Regions from separate parts of the Pseudoalteromonas sp. SWYJ118 genome, predicted to be linked through region 3. Evidence: predicted binding sites of a transcription regulator. Region 3 holds the regulator's gene; each other region holds the start of a gene.
The links. Region 3 encodes FliA, which starts transcription of late flagellar genes. Its sites were predicted from a motif close to CTAAAGNTNNNNNNNNNNNNGCCGATA; they were not measured.

Region 1: the regulator FliA is predicted to act here: its motif matches at 1,368-1,394, upstream of I6F48_RS04275 (VC2046/SO_2500 family protein).
Region 2: the regulator FliA is predicted to act here: its motif matches at 1,351-1,377, upstream of pomA (flagellar motor protein PomA).

The regions. Positions count from the first base shown of each region.
Region 1 covers NZ_JADYXC010000002.1:353,227-355,500, forward strand. The annotation lists gene I6F48_RS04265 (GGDEF domain-containing response regulator) at 1-130, opposite strand, end outside; gene I6F48_RS04270 (DUF6172 family protein) at 324-626, opposite strand; gene I6F48_RS04275 (VC2046/SO_2500 family protein) at 806-1,333, opposite strand; tRNA gene I6F48_RS04280 (tRNA-Tyr) at 1,446-1,530, shown strand; tRNA gene I6F48_RS04285 (tRNA-Tyr) at 1,580-1,664, shown strand; gene I6F48_RS04290 (M48 family metallopeptidase) at 1,790-2,274, opposite strand, start outside.
Region 2 covers NZ_JADYXC010000044.1:6,581-8,854, reverse strand. The annotation lists gene ispA ((2E,6E)-farnesyl diphosphate synthase) at 1-871, opposite strand, end outside; gene I6F48_RS20695 (exodeoxyribonuclease VII small subunit) at 874-1,116, opposite strand; gene pomA (flagellar motor protein PomA) at 1,437-2,204, shown strand; gene I6F48_RS20685 (flagellar motor protein MotB) at 2,207-2,274, shown strand, end outside.
Region 3 covers NZ_JADYXC010000001.1:487,507-489,780, reverse strand. The annotation lists gene I6F48_RS02285 (protein phosphatase CheZ) at 1-264, opposite strand, end outside; gene cheY (chemotaxis response regulator CheY) at 282-665, opposite strand; gene I6F48_RS02275 (RNA polymerase sigma factor FliA) at 706-1,416, opposite strand; gene I6F48_RS02270 (MinD/ParA family ATP-binding protein) at 1,443-2,274, opposite strand, start outside.

The sequences.
Region 1 (2,274 bases), on a different contig from region 3:
TTGTTACACTAAAATGCTCTGATAATATTTTTTTTAATACAATTAAGCTTAATAGCTGATCGTCAACGACAAGTACCTTAGAGCTCTTTAAGCTTAATTTCAATTGGTGGTCAGAGTAATTTATCGGCATGGTACAACTGTTTTGTTTTTTTTATTAAACACACCCTATATCACTACATTTTGTTATGCAAATGTTAATAAAGTAAAATTCTACTTATTGGTTACTAATAAAAATGATTTATGGTGAATCTTTAATGCATAAAAACAAAAAATGAGCCACTTGGGCTCATTTTAAAACTTCGAACACTTAATTAAATTAAGTGTTATTCGTCATCATCTAAATCTAACTGTTGACGTTGAGCAGGTCGAGCTAAAATCTCTACATAGAAAGAGGTCAAACCTTGCTTTTCAATTTCGCCAATTTGGTTACTTAATTCAGCAACGTGCACAACTTGCGCATCTTCAGCTGTGTTACCAAACTTACAGTCAAATGCCCAATAGTCAGCATCTTCAGGTAGCGTTTTATTACGCTCTCTTTTCAAATATTTTTTCACTTCGTGCTTTGCAGCATCAACCATACGAGGGTATTTGATTTTCTCGTGATTTAGCGTGAATGTTTTCTTCATTACGTTCCTAATTACCTTGGTTTAATGATAATGGCATTTCATGTCATACCATTTGACGCCATTATAGCAATTGCATTTAATTTTTGGATGCTTTTTTTTCATTAAATCAATTATTAGCAAATATATAAAGCAGACCCGTTATAAAGCATATATTAACTGGTGATTATTACAATCATATATCACACCGCAATGAGCTGAAGTGGTTGATGTAATGCATCATTATTAAGGCTGTCGTAAAAAGCAGCTGCATCTATAGGGGGATTAGCTAGTTGGGTTTGTTCGCTTTTAATTCTTCTTCTGACGGCAAGCTCACAGTTATCTATTATATTAAGTGGAATATGCTTATCATCATTTCTAATCGCAAGTGGTTCAGGGCTTAAGCATTGTCTTAACTTAATACTTGTCATACCACAGTGCTCTCCTTCTTGAGATATTAATGATGCATTAAATTGTCCAACCAACATATTATATTCATCAGGGGCTAAAAGTTGCTTTGGACCTGCGCCAAATTGCTTTCTTAACGCCTCTTCTTCTATAACTAAATTATCTATTTCAGTTTTTGGTAAATGAAATTGACTAAAGTCGAGTGCGTCATGTGACAGCATCGCTAATAATAGTGCAAATTCGCCACGGCGATTTTCATGCACACTATTATTGAGTCTACTGTTTAACTGACTCTCTGTGATTAACAAATCATCTATTTGCATAGTCTTTAGCCGATTGTGGTAACTGATAGATATTTATCGGCTTTATTTCAATTTTCTTTAGCTTTTTTCTTTACTTAAATACGCAATTTGCTATTATCAGCGCCGTTGCATTGGAGGGGTTCCCGAGCGGCCAAAGGGATCAGACTGTAAATCTGACGGCTCAGCCTTCGCTGGTTCGAATCCAGCTCCCTCCACCACTTTTCTTACCGCTAAGTTAAGTGGGGCCAAATGCAATAAAATTAGTGTGGAGGGGTTCCCGAGCGGCCAAAGGGATCAGACTGTAAATCTGACGGCTCAGCCTTCGCTGGTTCGAATCCAGCTCCCTCCACCACTTCTCTACTATTCCTATATTCCTATATTCCTATATTCCTATATTCCTATATTCCTATATTCCTATATTCCTATATTCCTATATTCCTATATTCCTATATTCCTATATTCCTATATTCAGTAACATCAAAACACCCACTGTAAACTCATACCATTTTGTTTTAACCAATTAGATGATGTTTTGTAATCGGGGAAAAACGCCTCTACTCGCTGCCAAAAAGCTTTGCTATGATTTAAATACTTTAAATGGGCAAGCTCATGAACAATCACATAATCTATAGCGTGGTAAGGAGCACCTATAAGATGTAAATTAAAAGTGAGTTCTCGCTTGCTATTACAACTCCCCCACTTTCGTTTATAAACACCTATTTTTAAATCATTTGGCAACTCTTCACCCATTTGAGTACAGAAATACGCTAAACGCATTTCTATGTAAGCAATAAGCTGCTCTTTTAAATAAGTCTCTAATAGCTGTCGATACTTTTGATTAGTGTTTTTAACTCGAGGAGATATTGTAATAAGTAAGTGGTCATCATACGGGGTTACTTTGGAATCTTGGCCTGAGTCCAATTTCAAATAAATAGTTTCTGAAAAAACACTTATTTTTTTAG
Region 2 (2,274 bases), on a different contig from region 3:
TTAGGTAATTTGCTAGCGACGCAAGAAGTGTTGTGTCAGCATCTATATTTGCTAACGCTTCATGGGCTTGTTGTATTAAATTTTGCGCCTTTTCTTTAGCGCCTAGCATACCTAATAACGCCGGATATGTCGCTTTATTCGCGGCAATATCGGAGCCTTGTGGCTTTCCTAAAATAACTGTATCGCCTTCAACATCTAAAATGTCGTCGTGTACTTGAAATGCTAGCCCTATAGCATACCCAAAAACACTTAAATTTTCTAAGGTTTGTTGATCAGCCTTTTCACTGCACAGTGCACCAAGTGTAATTGCGCAATTAATTAGAGCCCCGGTTTTTAGCTTATGTATTCGCTCAAGCTCTTGTACGGTAATTACTTTATCAGTTGCTGCTATATCAAGGCCTTGTCCGCCAACCATACCCTGAAGGCCTGATGCATGGGCAAGTGTAGCAATCATTTTTACTTGTGTTTGCGATGAGCATTCAAATTTGTGATTCGCAATAAGCTCAAAAGCAAGAGTTTGAAGAGCATCACCGGCTAAAATTGCATTTGCCTCGCCAAACTCTATATGACAAGTAGGGCGTCCGCGGCGTAAGTCGTCATCATCCATTGCTGGTAAGTCATCATGGACTAACGAATAGCTATGAATACACTCAATTGCAGCAGCAAGTACGTTTAAGTCTTGATGGTTTGCGCCGAGCATTTTACCTGTGGCATAAACTAAAAATGGACGTAATCTTTTACCGCCATTAAATAATCCATACTGGGTGGCGTTCTTTACCGTTTCTTCTGTATCTAGAGGCTGGTTAAAATGCTGTTGTAAGGTCGCTACTACATCTTTTTGAGCACGTTCAATATGATTTTTTATGCTCACAGCTATTCCATATCATTATCAAAATTTGTAAGTACTGACTTTTCGCCATTCCCCATCAAAATTGATACTTTTTGTTCTGCTTGCTGTAATTTCCCTGATGAAGCACTTGCTAATGCAATTCCACGCTCAAATTGCTTTAACGATTGCTCAAGCGATAAGTCACCTTGTTCCATGTCACTAACGATTGTAGATAATTCTTCTAGTGCTTGTTCGAAACTTAAGTTTTCAGGTTTTTTAGTCGCCATCTTTATTTCAGCTTACATAATAAATTTAGGGTCAATTTTAGGGGGAATGCTAAACTAGGTCAAAGGATGATATTGGTTTTTTACCTTTATAACGTTAAATTATATTTCAAGTGCATTAATAAAGCCTTAATAGCGGTCTGTTGGTTTAATAAATCAATTGATAATTAGGTAGCCCTTATAACTTGACCTAAGATAGTGCTAAAGGCTGCTTTTTATGTTTATTTATAAAAATGGCTTAAGCAATTCAATATGTTGCCGATAAGCAGTTAATAATAAAAGTTTATGATAAGGCCATTAAGCATGAAACTTCTGGAGGAAATGTGGATTTAGCAACCATAATCGGGATCCTAGGCGCAATTGGCTTAATTGTCATGTCTATGTTTATGAGTAGTAGCGGTGAAATGGCTATGTTTTACAATACCCCGTCTGTGGTTATTGTATTTGGTGGTTCACTCTTTATTGTTTTATCAAACTTCACTATGTCGCAATTTTTGGGGATAGGTAAAGTTGTTGCCAAAGCGTTTATGTTTAAAATCGAAACGCCAGAAATACTTATCGAAAAAGCAGTAGAACTTGCTGATTCAGCTCGTAAAGGCGGTTTTTTAGCACTCGAAGAAGCTGAAATTCCAAACCCCTTTATGCGCAAAGGCGTCGATATGCTCGTTGATGGCCATGATGCAGATGTAGTTCGCGCTACACTTCAAAAAGATATTTCTCTAACTACGACTCGCCATGAATTGGGCGCGGGTTTATTTAAGTCGTTAGCTGATATAGGGCCTGCAATGGGCATGATTGGTACTCTAATTGGTTTGGTTGCAATGTTGTCTAACATGGATGACCCGAAGGCAATTGGTCCTGCAATGGCAGTAGCACTATTAACAACTTTATATGGCGCGTTTTTAGCCAATGTAGTGGCAATTCCTATTCAGGTAAAACTTGAACTGCGTAAAGATGAGGAAGCTATGAATCAGCGTTTAATTTTGGATGCTATTTTAGGTATACAAGATGGTCAGAATCCAAAAGTAATCGAAGGTATTTTGAAAAATTACTTAGCTGAATCTAAACGCAAAGTAGATACCGAGGAGTAACTATGTCTGATCAAGAGTGCAAATGCCCACCACCAGGTCTACCTGCATGGATGGGAACGTTTGCCGATTT
Region 3 (2,274 bases):
TTCTATAACATAATTAAGCCGCTTTTTAGCATCTGGAATCGCATCTGTCGTTATGTTAGTTAAGCGAGTATCAAGCTCAAAGCTTTTAAGTGCTTCGTGCAGTTGACGAGTCAACTTCCCAACTTCAGCAAATAATTTAGACTGCTCTTGCGAAGCTGTCTCTAAAATCAACTGATTAGCTTTATCTTGCTCATCGTTTTCTAAATAAATGACGAGTTGACGAGCTTGTTCTAACGTTATTTGAGGCGCAGCTGGTGCTGACATAAGCCTCTCCCCCATCATTAGCCTAAGCGTTCAAATACTTTTTCTAATTTAGTTTTTAATGTTCCAGCCGTAAATGGCTTAACAATATAACCATTAACGCCAGCTTGCGCTGCAGCTATTATTTGTTCTTTTTTAGCTTCTGCCGTTACCATCAATACAGGGATATGTTTTAACTTATCATCTGCACGAATTGCTCTTAAAAGGTCAATACCTTGCATTCCCGGCATATTCCAATCTGTAACCACAAAATCAAATACTTGATTTTGTAACATAGGCAAAGCTGTAGACCCGTCATCAGCTTCTTGAACATTAGTGAAACCTAAGTCACGTAATAGGTTTTTTATAATTCGTCTCATCGTTGAAAAATCATCAACTACAAGAATTTTCATGTTTTTATCCAAAACATCCCCCAGTGAGGTATTAACCTTAGTTTACTTACTACTAGTTTATCCAGTCATTGATTTTAGCTTTAAGCTTAATCATCGCCTGACCATGTATCTGACTTACACGCGATTCGCTTACATCGAGTATATGTCCTATTTCTTTTAAATTCATTTCATCGTTATAGTATAAAGAAAGTACCATTGCATCACGCTCTGGTAATGACTTTATTGCATTTAGCAAAGACTCATTAAACCGATCATTTTTAACATTATTAAAAGGTTTGTCTAGCGCTAAATCTTGGCCTACGGGAGTAATAACATCCTCATCTACACCAAGGTCTTCTATGCCTAATACTTTACTGGTATTAACATCATTTAAAATATGATGGTACTCATTGAGTGAAATTTCAAGTTTTTCAGCAACTTCTATATCTGTTGGTTCGCGATTCAAACTGCTTTCGAGCCCAGTAATTGCTTCTGCAACTTGTCGGCTTTTACGGTGTACTGAACGAGGAGCCCAATCACCACGGCGCATTTCATCAAGCATAGCCCCGCGAATACGAATACCGGCGAAGGTTTCAAAGCTTGCGCCTTTTGTTGCATCAAAGTTTTTTGAAGCTTCTATTAAACCTATCATTCCTGATTGAATTAAATCATCAAGCTGAACGCTAGGTGGTAATCGAGCAATTAGATGACATGCCACTTTTTTAACAAGTGATGCATGTTTCTCAACAATCACATTTAAGTTTTGTGTTGATTGATATCCCATAGCTCTATTCACCAATGTTGTCATAATTAGCCGTTTACTAGTTTCTCAATGAAAAACTCTAAATGCCCAGATGGTTGATTTGGTATTGGCCATTTAACTGCTTTTGTCGCCAGCGCTTTAAACGCGAGAGCGGCTGGCGAACTTGGAAAGAGCTCAACAATCACCTTTTGGCGACGTGTTGCTTTGCGCATATTTTCGTCATAAGGAACCGTTGCTACTAGCTCCATTGAAACATCTAAAAAGCGATCGGTAACTTTAGATAGTTTTGCAAACAATTCAGTGCCTTCACGCATACTGCGGACCATATTGGCAACAATTTTGAACTTATAAACACCGTGCTCGCGGCTTAATACTTTAATAAGTGCGTAAGCATCGGTTATTGATGTTGGTTCATCGCACACTACAACCATTACATCTTGTGCTGCTCGTGAGAAGCTTAGCACCATGTCTGAAATACCAGCGGCTGTATCTACAATTAAAATATCAAATTCGGTATTCAATTCGCTAAATGCACGAATTAGCCCGGCATGCTCAGATGGCGATAATTCAACCATACTTTGCGAGCCCGATGTAGCAGGTACAATTTTAATACCAGCAGGCCCTTCAACTAAAATCTCGTCAAGCTCACATTCACCTGACAAAACGTGTGATAAATTGCGCTCTACACGTAAACCAAGCATCACATCACAGTTTGCTAAACCTAGGTCAGCATCCAGCACTAATACTCTATTACCTTGTTGCCCTAGTGCAATAGCGGTATTTAGAGAAACATTTGTTTTCCCCACCCCACCTTTACCACCGGTTACAGCGATAACTTTTACGCCGTTGTTATTGTTTTGACTCATTTTGCGCAGGCCG